One region of the Massilia sp. UBA6681 genome, then DNA from elsewhere that is predicted to be linked to it. Evidence: predicted binding sites of a transcription regulator. Region 1 holds the regulator's gene; the other holds the start of a gene.
The links. The regulator FliA, encoded in region 1, starts transcription of late flagellar genes. The targets are predictions, from matches to a motif close to CTAAAGTTTNNNNNNNNNNNGCCGNTA.
Positions count from the first base shown of each region.

Region 2: B2R83_RS11805 (flagellar protein FliT) is a predicted target of FliA. The motif match lies at 2,199-2,225, and genes of this name have one in related genera.

Region 1 is NZ_DKJX01000052.1:95,457-103,591, forward strand. It holds gene B2R83_RS08240 (MraY family glycosyltransferase) at 87-1,202, shown strand; gene B2R83_RS08245 (hypothetical protein) at 1,239-1,475, opposite strand; gene B2R83_RS08250 (hypothetical protein) at 1,825-2,100, opposite strand; gene B2R83_RS08255 (DUF2778 domain-containing protein) at 2,097-2,555, opposite strand; gene flhF (flagellar biosynthesis protein FlhF) at 2,815-4,257, shown strand; gene B2R83_RS08265 (MinD/ParA family ATP-binding protein) at 4,250-5,047, shown strand; gene B2R83_RS08270 (RNA polymerase sigma factor FliA) at 5,082-5,819, shown strand; gene B2R83_RS08275 (flagellar motor protein) at 5,801-6,544, shown strand; gene motD (flagellar motor protein MotD) at 6,552-7,301, shown strand; gene B2R83_RS08285 (hypothetical protein) at 7,363-7,857, shown strand; gene B2R83_RS08290 (M35 family metallo-endopeptidase) at 8,002-8,135, opposite strand, start outside.
Region 2 is NZ_DKJX01000072.1:2-8,136, forward strand. It holds gene B2R83_RS11795 (hypothetical protein) at 130-507, shown strand; gene B2R83_RS11800 (HDOD domain-containing protein) at 864-1,814, shown strand; gene B2R83_RS11805 (flagellar protein FliT) at 1,866-2,147, opposite strand; gene B2R83_RS11810 (M1 family metallopeptidase) at 2,420-5,053, shown strand; gene B2R83_RS11815 (M13 family metallopeptidase) at 5,088-7,142, shown strand; gene B2R83_RS11820 (class I SAM-dependent DNA methyltransferase) at 7,209-7,826, shown strand; gene B2R83_RS11825 (CsbD family protein) at 7,899-8,075, shown strand.

The DNA of each region.
Region 1 (8,135 bases):
TTCAGTTGGATTGAACACGTTCGGTGTCTTTGCGATTAATAATGCTGGAATATCAACAATTTGGGCTTGGCTTGACGGCGTTGGCCGTGAGTTTTGCTGTGTGTCTGCTGATCGTCCTGTCGCAGAAATGGCACGGTAAGCTCTCTCACGACCACGACCTGAACGGCGTGCAGAAGGTGCACACGACCGCAGTGCCGCGCATCGGCGGTATCGGTGTCATGGCAGGCGTGCTGCTTGGTCTGGCGCTGTTCCAGATGCTGGCGCCGGCTGGCGTCAACCCCCTGCATTCGGCCGACATCCGCCTGCTGCTGCTCGCCAGCCTGCCGGCTTTCCTCGCCGGCCTGATCGAAGACTTCACCAAGCGCGTGTCCGTTCGGGTGCGCCTGGCCGCGACCGCCATGAGTGCGATGATCGCCAGCGCCGCCCTGGGCGCGACCGTGACCGAACTCGACCTGTGGGGCGTGGATACGCTGCTCGCATTTGCTCCGTTCGCCATCATCGTGACGGCCGTGGTCGTCTCGGGCGGCTCGAATGCCATCAACATCATCGACGGCTTCAACGGCTTGTCGAGCAGCACGATCATCATCATGTCCGCCGGCCTGGCTGCCGTCGGCCTGCAGCATGGCGACCATCTGGTGGTGGCCATCGGCGCTCTGTGCATCGGCGCGACCGCCGGTTTCCTGGCCTTGAACTATCCGTTCGGCAAGCTGTTCCTGGGCGATGGCGGCGCTTACTTCCTGGGCTTCCTGGTCTCGGAAATGGCCGTGCTGCTCCTGGTGCGCAACCCGTCGGTGAATGCATGGCAGGTGCTGGCGATCTGCGGCTATCCGGTCATCGAGGTGCTGTTCAGCATGTATCGCCGCCGCGTGATCCAGAACGTCAGCCCGGGCGCGCCGGACGCGCTGCACCTGCATACGCTGGTGTACCGCCGGCTCGTCTTCAAGCATGTCCGCCGTGACGCGTCGCGTCCGTGGAACCGCAATGCCAGCGTGGTGTGCTTCATCGCTCCTGCGGTGGCGATGTGCGTGGCGGTGAGTGTGATTGCCGGCGCATCGGCGCCGGTCAGCCTGGCGATCGTGGCGGCGCAGCTTGCGCTCTACATCGTGGTGTATGGCCGTCTCGTGCGTGGCCGCTGGGGTGTTGCCGGTCGTGCCAGCGCCGACGCCATCTCGGCCAGCGCCAACGCTTCCTCGTCTTCCTGATTTGCACGCCGCGATACCGGTCCGCGGCGGCCGGTATCAGCGGCGTCGCCGCTGTACCCACCAGTTCTCGAACCAGATCGAGAAGTGCAACAACAATCCTGTGACGAACAGGAAATCTCCCACACGACCCAAACGCAGGCCTGCGGCGATGACGCCTGCGATCAGGAACGCCGCCCTCAGGGCAGGGATGCTGTTGTCCAGCGTCTTGCAGAAGGTGATCAAAAAGGCTTCTCCAGACATGCCGGCTTGACGCTTCGGTATCCTGAACTTCATCTGTTGGGCCTTTCGTTATTGTTCCGGAAACCCGGTACGACCGAGTATGCATCAAATTCGTCACAGTTACAATCTGAGACAATTGAGTTTCATCAACTGATTGCTCGCCGTAACATTGCGTTGTAATCACGCTACTTATATCAGTTATCAGCGTTGTAGATGATTGTTGCATATCTGGCATGATCTGTCGCGCGTTTCAGCTGTCGTGCGCCATTACCCAAGAGGCGGCCAATGCCGCCGCCCAGCAGGCGCAGATTCCGGAAACGAAGACGATTCGGGTGACTATCTTGGCGGGGGCGATGTAAGGAATCGTCGGGCTGGCCTCAGGCACTGGTCGATATCGCCCCGGCTAAGACGCCGGCCTGTGCGCGCAACGCCGGAAGATAAACCAGCCTGCAAATGTCAGAGCAAGGATAACAACAAGCGCACTACTGAGTGCGAGCAAGGTTTCGAGATCCCGTAGTTCTTCTCCGTTGGTCGAGCTGTAAAGCTCGATCAGCCAGAGCGACACTGCTGGCGGCAGCTGCGGGCCAAGGTCGGGACGCGCGAGCCAAAAATGCCCTAGGGCGGCGGTGCCGGCCAGAACCCAGGTGCCAAGCATGAAGCGTGTGGTAGTCGGTTTCACTTGACTGTTATTTGGCCGTAAGCCATCAAGGCGCTGCCAGGAATGGCGATCTGACTGCTTGCCTTCAGGCGGGCGCGCAAGATGTTGAAATCAGCACGGCTGTCGATAGTAATGCAACCCTGGCTGATACCCAGGCTTCCCTTCGGGTGAAGCCGAAAACTGCCTCGCTTTACTTTATTGCAGAAAGTTTCATCGTCAATTTTTCCGTCAGCGGCATAGAGGGCAAACCAGTCCGATTTGTTACTGAAGAGGTCGCGCAAGGGACCCAGCATGCCACCCGATTGGCGATCGATTATGTAGTAGAGACCAGGGGGAATCGGCCCAACGCCTGCATGGCAGGCAAATTCCCGGCGATTTGCATGGGCTCCTAAGCCCGAGAACGCTGGAAACTGTGTTGCATACACGTTAACCATGCTCATCGGTTTACCATTGAGTTCAAACGAGCAGCGAAGCATGTGCGTTTCTCCCGGGAGGTTTGCTCCAGCTTGTCGAGCATAGGCAAGCGCCGAATACGGTCGCTGTGATGCCACAATTTCCCTTCGTTTGCTTCCCCGGTTGGCGCAGGAAGCGACGACCGTGGGGAAATAAGCCTGGTTTCCCTCCCTTTTCCCTCGATGGTTTCCTCATGGCATCGCCAATAATGTGGGCTATGTAAGGGCGATTGCGCCCATCAATCAGACATAGAACAGTACAGTTGAAGTGCGGAGAGAAACGATGAACGTGAAGAAATTTACAGCGGCTACTTCCCGTGACGCCTTGCGCAAGGTGCGCGAGGCGCTCGGCCCTGACGCGGTCATCCTTTCCAACCGCCCGGTGGACGGCGTGGTCGAGATCCTCGCACTCGACAACGACGACGTCGCCGCATTGGCTTCCCCAGCCATCGACGAGCCGCAGGCGCCGAGCTTCCAGGCCTTCGACAACGATTTCGACCCGGAACCCGTCTTCAGCCGCGCCCCGGCCGCCTTCGCGCCCGCCGCCCCGGAACCGCGCCAGCCTGCGCCACGCGCCGCTGCGCCGAAGCTGGACCCGTTCGCCGGCCAAGCTTATGTGGAACGCCGCGCAGCGCCTGCCATCGAACCGGAAATCCCGCCGACCTACGTCAACCGTCGCGCCCCGAGCCCGGAGCCGGGCATCGACATGGCCGCCATGACCCAGATGATGAGCGCCGCCATCGCCCAGGCCAAGGAATCGGCTGCTCACGAAATGAGCGGCATGATGAACGAGATCCGCGCCATGCGCGGCCTGATGGAAACCCAGCTGGCCGAACTGTCCTGGAACGCGACGCAACAGCGCGAGCCGCAGAAGGCCGCCGTGCTGCGCGAGATGCTGGCTGCCGGCTTCTCGGCCACCCTGGCGCGCTACCTGATCGACAAGATGCCGGCGACGAAAGATGTGGCCGAAGCCCTCCGCTGGATCAAGACCGTCCTGGCGCGCAACCTCACCACCATCGCCAACGAAGACGATCTCTTGAACCGCGGCGGCGTGTTTGCCCTGGTTGGCCCGACCGGCGTCGGCAAGACCACCACCACCGCCAAGCTGGCAGCGCGCTGCGTGATGCGCCACGGACCTGACAAGCTGGCCCTGATCACCACCGACGCCTACCGTATCGGCGGCCACGAGCAGCTGCGCATCTACGGCAAGATCCTCGGCGTGATGGTGCACTCGGTGAAGGACGAGGCCGACCTGCGCATCGCCCTGAAAGAACTCAAGAACAAGCACACCGTCCTGATCGACACCATCGGCATGTCGCAGCGCGACCAGATGGTGACCGAACAGGTGGCCATGCTCTCCGAATCCGGCGCCGACGTGAAGCGCCTGCTGTGCCTGAACGCGACCTCGACCGGCGAGACCCTGAACGAAGTGGTGCGCGCCTACCAGGGCTCGGGCCTGGCCGGCTGCATCATGACCAAGCTGGACGAAGCCGCCTCGATTGGCAACGTGCTCGACGTCGTGATCCGCCAGAAGCTCAACCTGCACTACATCTCGAACGGCCAGCGCGTGCCGGAAGACCTGCACCTGGCCGACCGCGCCATGCTGATCGACCGCGCCTTCCGCAACAACCGCAACGCGGCAAGCCAGTTCGGCGACGCCGACCTGCCGCTGATGATGGCCGCCGCCGGCCAGGACCGTTCGCTGCGCGAGGTGCACCTTGGCTAGTTTCGATTTCGACCAGGCCGAAGGCCTGCGCCGGATGCTGCAGGGCCCGCGCCCGCGCATCGTCACTTTTCTGTCCGCCACGCCCGAAGACGACAAGGGCGCCATGCTGGTCAACCTGGGCGCCTCGCTGGCCCAGCTGGGGAACGAGGTCCTGATCGTCGACGCCTGCGAACGCGACTACGGCGTGGCGCGCCGCCTGGGCCTGAACCGGGCCGCCAGCCTGGCCGCCGTGGCGCGCCAGGAGTATGGCCTGAACCAGGTGCTGCACGCGGTGCCGCAGGGCTTTTCGGTGGCATCGCTCGGCCGTCCGCACGGCAGCAATGACGCGCGCCGCCTGGCCAAGACCTTCGACGTGCTGGTGGGGCAGGCCGGCATCGTGATGGTCGACGGCGAACTGGGGCCAAGCGGCGAATTCCCGCTGCCGCTGATGGCGAGCTCGGAGATCGTGGTGCAGGTCTCTACCAGCGCCGCGTCGATCACGAATGCCTATGCGCTGATCAAGCGCCTGGCGCAGCAACTGGGCCGCCGTCCCTTCGGCATCCTGGTGACCGGCGCGACAGAGGCGGAGGCCAAGGTGGTATACGATAATATGTCAGCTGCGGCAACACGCTACCTGGCGGTCAACCTGCGCTCGATGGGTTCGGTGCCGGCCGACGAGTACCTGCACCGGGCCGCGCGCCTGGGCCGGGCGGTGGTCGATGCCTTCCCGCTGGCGGGGGCCTCGGTCGCCTTCCGTCGCCTGGCAGGCAAGTTCGCGTTGCACGCGATGCCTGGCATGGGCAGGGGATGAAGAACAAAGATAGCGGAAGAGAAAAGCAGAACGCATGTACACGGTCAAAGGGAAAGCGGACAAGAACCATTTGCTGACGGAGCACATGCCGTTGGTGAAGCGTCTTGCCCACCACATGAAGGCCAAGCTGCCGCCTTCGGTGGAAGTCGATGACCTGGTGCAGGCCGGCATGATGGGCCTGCTCGACGCGATCAACCGCTACGAAGACAACCACGGCGCCCAGTTCGAGACCTATGCGGTGCTGCGCATCCGCGGCGCCATGCTCGACGAGCTGCGCAACAGCGACTGGATGCCGCGCAGTACGCGCCAGAACATGCGCAAGGTGGAAGCCGCGATGGAGGCGCTGCAGCAGCGCCTGGGCCGTCCGGCCAGCGAATCCGAGATCGCCAAGTCGCTCAAGATGTCGCTTGCCGACTACCAGGAGATGCTGGGCGACGGCGGCGGCCACCAGCTGCTCTACTACGAAGACTTCCACGACCAGGGCGAGGACGGCGGCAGCGACAGCTTCCTCGACCGCTATGCGGTGGACGACAGCGATCCGCTGCGCAGCCTGCTCGATACGGGCTTCCGCCAGGCCGTGATCGACGCCATCGACGCCTTGCCGCCGCGCGAGAAGATGCTGATGGGGCTCTACTACGAGGAAGAACTCAACCTGAAGGAAATCGGCGCCGTCATGGGCGTGAGCGAGTCGCGGGTGTCGCAGCTGCACACCCAGGCCGTGTCGCGTCTGCGCGCGGCGCTGCGGGAGCAATTGTGGACTGGGCCAGCGTAGCCGGCCTGGTGCTCGCGATCGCGGGCATCTTCATCGGTCATACGCTGGACGGCGGCAAGTTCGCGTCGCTGATCCATCCGTCCGCCTTCGCCATCGTGGTGATCGGCACCTTCGGCGCCACCCTGCTGCAGAGCGAGCGGCGCAGCTTCATGCTGGGCCTGCGCATGCTGCGCTGGGTGTTTTTCCCGCCTAAATCGAACCGTGAGCTGCTGTCGCGCGAGATCGCGCTGTGGAGCCTCTCCGCGCGGCGCGACGGCCTGCTCTCGCTCGAGCAGTACATGGGCACCAAGGATAAATTCATCCAGAAGGGCCTGCGCCTGGTGGTCGACGGCATCCAGCCCGAGAAGATCCGCAGCCTGCTCGAGAACGAGATCAACGCCTACGAATTCTCGCAGCGCCAGGCGGCGCGCATCTGGGAGTCGGCGGCCGGCTATGCGCCCACCATCGGTATCCTGGGCGCGGTGCTGGGCCTGATCCACGTGATGGAAAACCTGTCCGATCCGGCGCGCCTGGGGTCCGGCATCGCGGTGGCCTTCGTCTCCACCGTGTACGGCGTGGGACTGGCCAACCTGTTCTTCTACCCGGTCGGGAATAAACTGAAGGCCATCGTCAGCGACAAGGTGGCCCAGTACGAGATCCTCGCCGAAGTCTTCCACGACCTCGCCACCGGCGACCACACCCGCGTGGTCGACGAACGGGTGGCGAGCCTGCTAACGCGCCACTGACCGGATCATGGCGCGCAAACGCTACGACGATGGGGCCCAGGAAAACCACGAGCGCTGGCTGATCTCCTATGCCGATTTCATCACGCTGCTGTTCGCCTTCTTCGTCGTCATGTACGCGATCTCGATCGTCAACGAGGGAAAATACGCGGTGCTGTCCGAAGCCCTGGGCGACGCCTTCGGCGGGCGCAGCGTGGCGCCGCAGGCGCACACCAGCGTCGAGCCGGTGCTGCCGCTGTCGCACATCGTCAACCGCAAGCGCCAGGAAGCCGCGCGGCGCGAGCGCGAGCGCATGGAAATCCTGGCGAAAGACCTCACGGCCACCCTGATGCCGCTGGTGAAATCGGGCCAGGTGCGGGTGACGCAGAACGCGCGCGGCATCGGCATCGAACTCAATGCGAGCGTGCTGTTCGCGCAAGGCGAGGCGACCCTGCAGCAGGAGGCGCGCGAGGTGCTGGGCGCGGTGGCGGGCCTGCTCAAGGATGCGCCGCAGCGCATCGAGGTCGAGGGCCATACTGACAACCTGCCGATCACCAACGAGCGCTTCGCCTCCAACTGGGAACTGTCGGCGGTGCGCGCGGCCAGCGTGGTGCGCCTGTTCATCGAGAGCGGCGTGCAGGATGTGCGCCTGTCGGCCATCGGCCATGGCGCGACGCGCCCGGTGGCGCCGAACGACACGCCCGCCAACCAGGCGCGCAACCGGCGCGTGGCGGTGATGATCCTGGCGTCGGTGCCGGAACCGCTGCCGGCGGGTGTATAGTAGGCATGAAATAAAAGTACGTTTCTGCAGTTCTTTTGAAATAATATTTCAAGGAGAAAGAATGCATGTCACACGCTTTTTGCCGCCGGCCCTGCTGGTCCTCGGAGGCCTGGTGAGCGCAGCCGGCGTCGTCGGCGCGCAGGAGAAGGAAGAGCAGGTGCGCCACCAGCTCGAGGTCGAAACCGGCGGCGGTACGGTACGGGTGCGCCTGCTGGTCGAGAACCGCGGCGACACCGCGATCTACATCCCGCGCGAAATCGCCGCCGGCGACGAGATCACCGGCCGCCGCTTCGAGCTGCGCGACGCCAGGGACCGGCCGCTCGACTATGTGGGCATGATGGTCAAGCGCGGCGCGCTCACGGCCAGCGACTGGCAGGAAGTGGCGCCGCACAGCATGCACATGAACACCATCGACATCACGCCGTCCTACGCTTTCAGGAAAGGGAAGCAGGGCTACGAGATCCGTTACGACGGGCCGTGGCTGGCGAATCTCACGCAGCTCGACGCGGTAAAACACAGTCCGGCCGCGCCGGTGAAGTTCAGTTTCAGCCAATGAAAACGGGCCGGCGTTGCCGGCCCTTCGGTGTTGTAGGGTGGGCGGGTCCCCCGCCCACGCGGTCAACCAGCGGCGAGATCATCGTAACGCGTCTTTTATCCTCCAACTATCACCGCGTGGGCGGGAAGACCCGCCCACCCTACATCAGTCCAGCGCCGGGGTGTTCTCGCCGAAATACTCGTGCGAATCGGCGTTGTTGACCGCATGCGCCGGATTGGTCCTGGCCAGCTCGGCCGCTCCCTGCTGGCCGTATACGTGGTCGTCGGTGGCGGCGACCA
Region 2 (8,135 bases), on a different contig from region 1:
GGGGAGTGGCACGCGCCGCGCCGCGGGGCGTTCTCGGGGGGGGGCTTTGCCCCCCCGGCGGGGGGCGCCGGGGCCCCGCAGCCCAGGGCACAGGTGGACGCCTGCGTCGTGCTGGGGGCCAAGAATGCGATGTTGCGCGATCAGCTGGGCCAGCTCGAGGACAAGGTGAAGCTGCTGCAGGTGGCGGCGGGCGCCGCGCCGGCTTCAAGCCTGCAAACGCCGGTGGCGCCGCAGCAGCAGGTGCACCGGCTGAAGAAGAAAAAGCCGGAGCCGCCGGCGGAAGAGGGCTCGCCCTGGCTGCTGGCGGCGCTTGGTGCCGCCGTGCTGGCGCTGCTGGCGGGGCTGGTGTTCGCCCTGCGCGCCAGGCGGACGGCAAGGCGCGCGGAAGGGCCCCGCGTCGGTCTGGGCGCGCGCGTCAAGGCGCGGCTGGGACGCAAGCCCCTGCCTGCCTCGGCGCGCGAGCCGACCCTGGACGAGGCCGCGCACAACTCGTCTACACAAGATTGAAATTCTTGCTATACTCACTCCGTGGTCGCGAGATCACGAACGGCACAGAGGCCTGGCGCAGCCACCACCGATAGCGTGGCGCGGAAAGCAGGCAGACGTTGAAGAAACGCCTGTGTCCGGAAGCGGTTCGCGTGTCAACTGAGGCAGCGAACGCCGGATGCAACCGGCAAGAGGCGACGCCAGGAGATACCTGGTGATCGCTCTCCCCGATTCCGTGGCCGAGCCTTCTGCTCGGGCACATCTCAAAGCGCCTGCGGGCGCTTTTGTCTTTTCAGGACGTCCATTCGCAGTTCATGCGTTTTGCATGGTGGGCCCTTGGGCTACAATCCCACCTGCGGCACAGACCCTGGCGGACTATGAAGAACTGGATCAATCGTTTATTGAGCGGCGCGGAACCCCAGGCGGCCGCGCCCGAGGAGCCGGGCGGCGGCACGGACCATGCCGCGACCGACGCCCTGTATTACCTCTGGCTGGCTGGCCCGGCAAGGTTCGACGCGCCGCCCGAGGCCGAGCGCCTGATCCTGGAGCAGGTGCGCACGCTGGCGCAGAACCCGGCCATCGCGGCCGAGCTGGTGCCGCGGGTCCCGGAACTGATCCCCAAGCTGCTGCGCAGCCTGCGCGACGAGAGCGTCAGCACGGGCGAGCTGGCCGGCCAGGTGGCCGAAGACGTGGTGCTGGTGGCCGAAGTGCTGCGCGAGGCCAACAGCGCCTATTATCGTCCGGTCACCCCGATCAAGACCCTGGACGCCGCCATCATGCTGCTCGGGCAGAACGGCTTGCGCATGCTGCTGGCGCGGGTCGCCTTCCGGCCCCTCATCAGGCTGCACGAGGCGGGCTTTGCCCGCCGTGCGGCGCCGCTGGTATGGAACCATTCCGAAAGATGCGCGGTGGCGGCGAGCCTGATGGCTTCGGCGGTGGCGGCCGACATCTTCGAATCCTGCCTGGCGGGGCTGATGCAGGACGTCGGGCTGATCGTCGCCTTCCGCCTTGGCGACCGCATCTGCCAGAACGGCAAGGTGCCGGCCTCCGAAGCGTTCGGGGTGGAACTGCTGGCGCGCAGCCGGCAGCTGTCGGCGGTCATCGCCAGGCATTGGGATTTCCCGGATACGGTGGCCGAGGCAATCGCCCGGGCCGGCGAACCGGATGGCCCGAACCTGGCGCAGGCGCTGGCGCAGGGGGATCACATCGCCAAGCTGCGGCTCTTGATCGATGCCGGGAAGCTGGCCGAGGACGATGCGCTCGTCACGGAGGGGCTCAACAGTTACCAGCGCCGCTGCCTGGGCAAGCTGAGCAAGCTGGAATCGTAGCCAAAAAACAAAAGGCACCCGCAGGTGCCTTCGATCGTCAATTCGTGCTGTTCAGTGCGCGCACATCGCGCGGTCCAGCTGCCCCATCCAGGGTTCGGTCACGTCGCGAATCGCGCGGTCATTGGCCATCAGCTGCTTGAGCAGGTCGATCTTGCGCTGGCGCTTGGCGCCTTCCAGTGCCGGCACGCCGCCGATCGCGGCCCCAGCGGCCACCGCCGCCTGCACGTTCAGCTTGTCGAAACCGGTCCAGTCGCCAGCCTCGGCGGCGCCCTTCATCTGGCTGCTGAGGCCAGCGAGGTTTTCGTACATCGAGAGGACGTCGTTCGAGGTCATGTTGGCACCAAGGCAATGAACGCCGGCCGGATTGCCGGGTATCTAAGGCATTTACGGATGGGCTTTCGGGAACTTTAGGGTAATTCGAGAAAAATTTCGGATTTTTTTCGAATGCCTCCGCCATTCCCCGGTTTCAGCAGTCTGGCCCCGTTTTTTGCAGTCTGTCGCAATCCGGGCGCAGGCGGCGCCGGGCTTTCCTACAGTGCGTGCTGGGTTCTTGCGCCGTCGCGCGCAGGAACCGTCACATAAAAACAGATTCGAGAGAGAGACTTATGAGAGACATGCCAGTCGCCCGGGCTCGCAAAGCCACGGCCGCGCTTGCGTTGGCCCTGGGCGCCGCCACGGCGCAGGCCGAGGCGCCGTTTTCTTTCGCGGCAACGCCGGGCAAGCTGCCGAAGGACGTGGTGCCGCTGCAGTACGACGCCCACATCGTGCCGGACGTCGCCGCCAACAGCTTCCGCGGCACCCAGACGGTCGAGATCGACGTCCTGAAGCCGACCTCGACCATCATGCTGAACGCCGAGAACATGCAGATCGATTCGGCCAGCCTGACGGGCAAGCACATCGGCAGCTTGAAACTCGACCCCATCCTCGACAAGAAGCAGCAGACCCTGCGCTTCGCGCTGTCCCAGCCGCTGGCGCCCGGCAGGTACGCGCTGGCGCTGGCCTTCCGCGGCCAGATCAACCGCGAAGGGCGCGGCCTGTTCTACGTGAACTACAAGGCGGGCGGCCAGGACAAGAAGCTGATCGCCACCACCATGGCGCCGACCGACGCCCGGCGCATGCTCCCGACCTGGGACGAACCGGCCTTCCGCGCGCGCTTCAAGCTCACCGTCGACGTGCCGGGCAATTTCAAGGCCTACTCCACCACCCCGATCGACAAGCGCGAAGACCTCGCCGGCGGGATGCAGCGCATCAGCTTCGGCAACACCCCGAAGATGCCGAGCTACCTGGTGGTGCTGGTGGCCGGCGAGCTCGAGCGCTTATCAAGCAAGCAGGATGGCGTCGACATCGGCATCGTGACGACCGAAGGCAAGCTCGGCTCGGCCACCTTTGCCCTGGGGGCCACACGCGACCTGCTGCGCTACTTCAACAACTACTTCGGCATCCCGTACCCGCTGCCCAAGCTGGACCAGATCGCGATTCCGGGCGGTTTCAACGGCGCCATGGAAAACTGGGGCGCGGTCGTCTACAACGAGCCGACCCTGCTGTACGACCCGAAGAGAAGCCCGGAGAAGGTCAAGAAGTTCACCTTCAACATCAACGCCCACGAGCTGGCGCACCAGTGGTTCGGCAACCTGGTGACCATGGCCTGGTGGGACAATCTGTGGCTCAACGAAGGCTTCGCCTCGTGGATGGCGACCAAGGCGACGCACCACTTCCACCCCGAATGGCGTCCCTACCTGGAAGGCATGGCCGAGCGCGAATACGTGATGAACCTGGACGCGCGCAAGACCACCCACCCGATCCAGACCCCGATCGAGACCGAGGAGCAGGCCGCGGCGGCTTTTGATGCCATCACCTACCTGAAGGGCGAGGCTTTCCTGCGCATGCTGGAAGCCTACCTGGGCGAATCGGCCTTCCGCAAGGGCATGCGCGCCTACATGGCGAAGCACCAGTATTCGAATACGACATCGAGCGACCTGTGGGCCGCGCTGGAAAAGGCTTCCGGCAAGCCGGTCGGGAAGCTGGCCTCGGACTGGACCCTCCAGCCGGGCTTCCCCTTGATCCGGGTCGAGCAGGCCTGCGAGGAGGGCAGGCGCAAGGTGACGCTGTCGCAGGAGCAGTACCGCCTCGACGAGCCGCCCCGTGAAAAACGCCTGTGGAACGTGCCCTTGCAGGTCGGCACCGTCAACGGCAAGGCCTGGACCACGCTGCTGTCCGGCCCCAGCACGACCATCAACCAGGGCAGCTGCGACGGCACCCTGGTGGTCGACCCGCACAGCGTCGGCTACTTCCGCGTGCAGTACGACGCGGCCAGCTTCCACGCCCTGGCCGAGCAGGCGCCGCGCCTGCCGGACAGCACGCGCCTGAAGCTGCTGTCGGACACCTGGAGCTTCGCCTCGAACGGCCGCATGGGCCTGGAGGCCTACCTCGACCTGGTGCGCAAGTACGGCGACGAGCCGCGCGTGGCGGTCTGGGACGCGATCCTGTCGAACCTGCGCACGCTCGACTCGCTGGCGCGCGGCGAGCCGGAACAGGCCCTGATCCGCCGCTTCCTGGTCGATTTCGCGCGCCCGAAGTTCGACAAGCTGGGCTGGGAAGAAAAGCCGGGGGAGACCGCCGAGGACGCCCAGCTGCGCGGCATGCTGGCCACCGCGCTGGCCCGCGCCGGCGACCGCCAGGCCATCGACGAGGGCAAGGCCAGGTTCGCGCGCTATGTGCAGGACCCGTCCTCGGTGCCGCCCTCGATGATCGACTTCGTCACCGGCACCGCCGGCCGCTATGCGGACAAGGCCACCTACGAGCTTCTTGCCGCGCGCGCCGCGAACGCCCCCACCAGCGAAGAGCGTAACCGTTTTGGCCGCGCCCTCACGGGCGCCCAGGACCCGCAGCTGGCCGCGCGTACCCTGCAGTCGCTCCTGTCGCCGCACACCCCGCCGGATCTGGTGCCTTATATTATTGGCGGGGTCGCCGGCGAGCACCTCGACCAGACCTGGAAGTTCGCCATCGCCAACCGCGACGCGCTGCTGGCCAATATGGAAGCGCTGGGCCGCAACAGCCTGTTCGCCAGCATCGTCGCTTCCTCCAGCAATCCGGTGCATGCGGAGATGATGGAAGCGTACATGCGCAAGAACTTCGGTCCGGACGGCGTTGTCGAAGCCGAACGCGTCGGCAACGGCGTGCGCATCCGCGCCGACCAGAAAGCGCGCCTGTTACCGCAGGTCCGCGCCGCCCTGCAATAAAGAGCAAACACCACTTTCACAAGAAGGGAAGCGAATGAAAACCAGCTGGACCTTGAACAAGACTGCCATCACCCTGGCGCTGTGCGGCGCATTTGCCATGGCTCCATCCTACGCCGCAGAGCAAAGCGCCGCCGCCGTGGCGCCCGCCACGCCGGCCGGCGCCGTCGTGCTGCCAGGTGACGATTTCTATGCCTACGCCAACGGCGAATGGATGGCCAGGACCGAGATCCCGGCCGACCGCGGTTCCTGGGGCTCGATGGCCGTACTGGCCGAAGACACCAATGCCCGCATCGTCAAGCTGATCGAGGACACGGCGGCCAGCAAGTCCGCCACTCCCGAGGCGCGCAAGGTGGCCGACTTCTACACCGCGTACATGAACGAGGCGGCGATCGAGTCGGCCGGCCTGGCCGCGCTCAAGCCGCGCCTGGATAGAATCGAGGCGATGGAGGACCGCGCCGCGCTCTCGCGCGTGCTGGGCGAATTCCTGCGTGCCGACGTCGACCCGCTGAACGCGACCAACTTCAACACCCCGAACCTGTTCGGCGTGTGGTTCAACCAGGGGCTGACCGACCCGTCGCGCAATGTGCCCTACCTGCTGCAGGGCGGCATCGGCCTGCCGGACCGCGCCTACTACCTCGACAACAGCCCGAAGATGGCCGAGCTGCGCACCAAGTACCAGCAGTACATCGCTGCCATGCTGAAACTGGCCGGCTACGACCGGGCCGACGAGCGTGCGGCGAACATCTTCGCGCTGGAGTCAAGACTGGCCGAGAGCCACGCTTCGCGCGAAGAGTCGGCCGACATCCAGAAGGCCAACAATACCTGGACCATGAAGGACTTCGCCGCCAAGGCGCCGGGCATGGACTGGAACGCCTTCATGAAGGGCGCGCGCCTGGCTGGCCAGGACCGCTTCATCGCCTACCACCCGGGGGCGCTCAAGGGCGCCGCCGAGCAGGTGGCCGCCACCGACCTGGGCACCTGGAAGGACTACCTGGCCTTCCACAGCCTGAACCAGTTCGCCAGCACGCTGCCGAAAGCCTATTCCGACCTGCGCTTCGAGTTCTACGGCAAGGGCCTGACCGGCTCGCCGCAGCAGTCGCCGCGCTGGAAGCGCGCCCTGGCCGCCACCAATGGCGCGATGGACGAAGCCGTCGGCAAGATGTACGTCGCCAAGTACTTCCCGGCCGAGGACAAGGCGCGCATCCTGAAGATGGTCGCCGACATCAAGACCGCCTTCGAGCGCCGCATCGACAAGCTCGACTGGATGGCGCCCTCGACCCGCACCCAGGCCAAGGAAAAGGTGCGCACCATGTACGTGGGCGTGGGCTATCCGGATGCGTGGAAGTCCTACGAGGGCCTGAAGGTCTCGCCGAACGACGCGCTGGGCAACGTGCTGCGCGCGCAGGAATTCCACTACACCCAGCAGCTCGCCAAGCTCAAGCAGAAGCCCAGGAAGACCGAGTGGGCGATGCCGCCGCAGCTGGTCAATGCCGTGAACCTGCCGCTGCAGAACGCGCTGAACTTCCCGGCCGCGATCCTGCAGCCGCCGTTCTATGATTCGAAGGCATCGGATGCGCACAACTACGGCGCGATCGGCTCGGTGATCGGCCACGAGATCAGCCACAGCTTCGACGACATGGGCGCCCAGTTCGACGCCCAAGGCCGCCTGCGCGACTGGTGGACGGAGGAAGACCTGGCCCATTTCAAGAAGGCCTCGCAGAAGCTGGTGGAGCAGTACAACGCCTATAAACCCTTCGATGACCTGGCCATCAACGGCCAGCTGACGCTGAGCGAGAACCTGTCCGACCTGGCCGGCCTGGCCGCGGCCTACGACGCCTTCAAGGCCTCGCCGAGCGGCAAGGCGGCCGGGACGGAGGCGGACCGCGCGTTCTTCACCGGTTTCGCCCAGAGCTGGCGCACCAAGATGCGCGAAGCCTCACTGCGCCGCAACGTGCTGACCGACGGCCACTCGCCGGGCCAGTACCGCACCTACACCGTACGCAACCTGGATGCCTGGTACAAGGCCTTCGACGTGCAGCCGGGACAGAAGCTGTACCTGGCGCCGGAGCAGCGCGTGCGCGTCTGGTAATGGCGTGAGCGGCGCGAACGGACGGATTCTGTTCGCTCGCGCCGCGCTCTGGCGGATAATGCTGTCATGAACGCAGACGACATCTCCCGCCGCACCCTGGCCCACTACGACCAGACCGCCGACGCCTTCTTCGCCGGCACCATCGACCACGACGTCATCCAGAACATCGATGCCTTGCTGGGCGCGATCGAGGCCCCGGCGCCCTGGACGATCCTCGACCTCGGCTGCGGCCCGGGCCGCGACCTCAAGACCTTCACCAGCCTGGGCCACAAGGCCATCGGCCTGGACGGCAGCGCCCGTTTCGCCGAGATGGCGCGCAGCTTCAGCGGCTGCGAAGTCTGGCACCAGGATTTCCTGCACCTCGACCTGCCGCCGGCCATGTTCGACGGCATCTTTGCCAATGCCTCGCTGTTCCACGTCCCCAGCGCCGAACTGCCCGGCGTGCTGGCGCAGCTCTACGGCGCCTTGAAACCGGGCGGCGTCCTGTTCAGCTCGAATCCGCGCGGCGACAACCGTGAAGGCTGGAACGGCCCGCGCTACGGCAGCTACCACGACTACGAGACTTGGGAGCACTACTTGACCGCGGCGGGTTTTACGCCACTGCATCATTACTACCGCCCAGCCGGCTTGCCGCGCGAGGAGCAGCCCTGGCTGGCCAGCGTCTGGCGAAAGCCAGTGTGTTAACTGGCGAACAGAACGCCCCGCTCATCGCGCCTATGGTGGGACCTCGCTTCACAACCGAAGAGGGTGACTGACATGAACGACGATCAAATCAAAGGCAAGGCCAAGGACATCGGCGGCAAGATCCAGGAGAAGGTCGGCGAAGCCGTCGGCAACCGCCAGGCCCAGCGCGAAGGCGTGTCCAACCAGGCCGAAGGCAAGGTGCAGGAAAAGGTGGGCGACGTGAAAGACATCGTCAAGGGCAACCGCTGAGCCTTGCCGCCACCATGAAAAAGCCGCGCACTGCGCGGCTTTTTCTTGTCCGTCCCACAG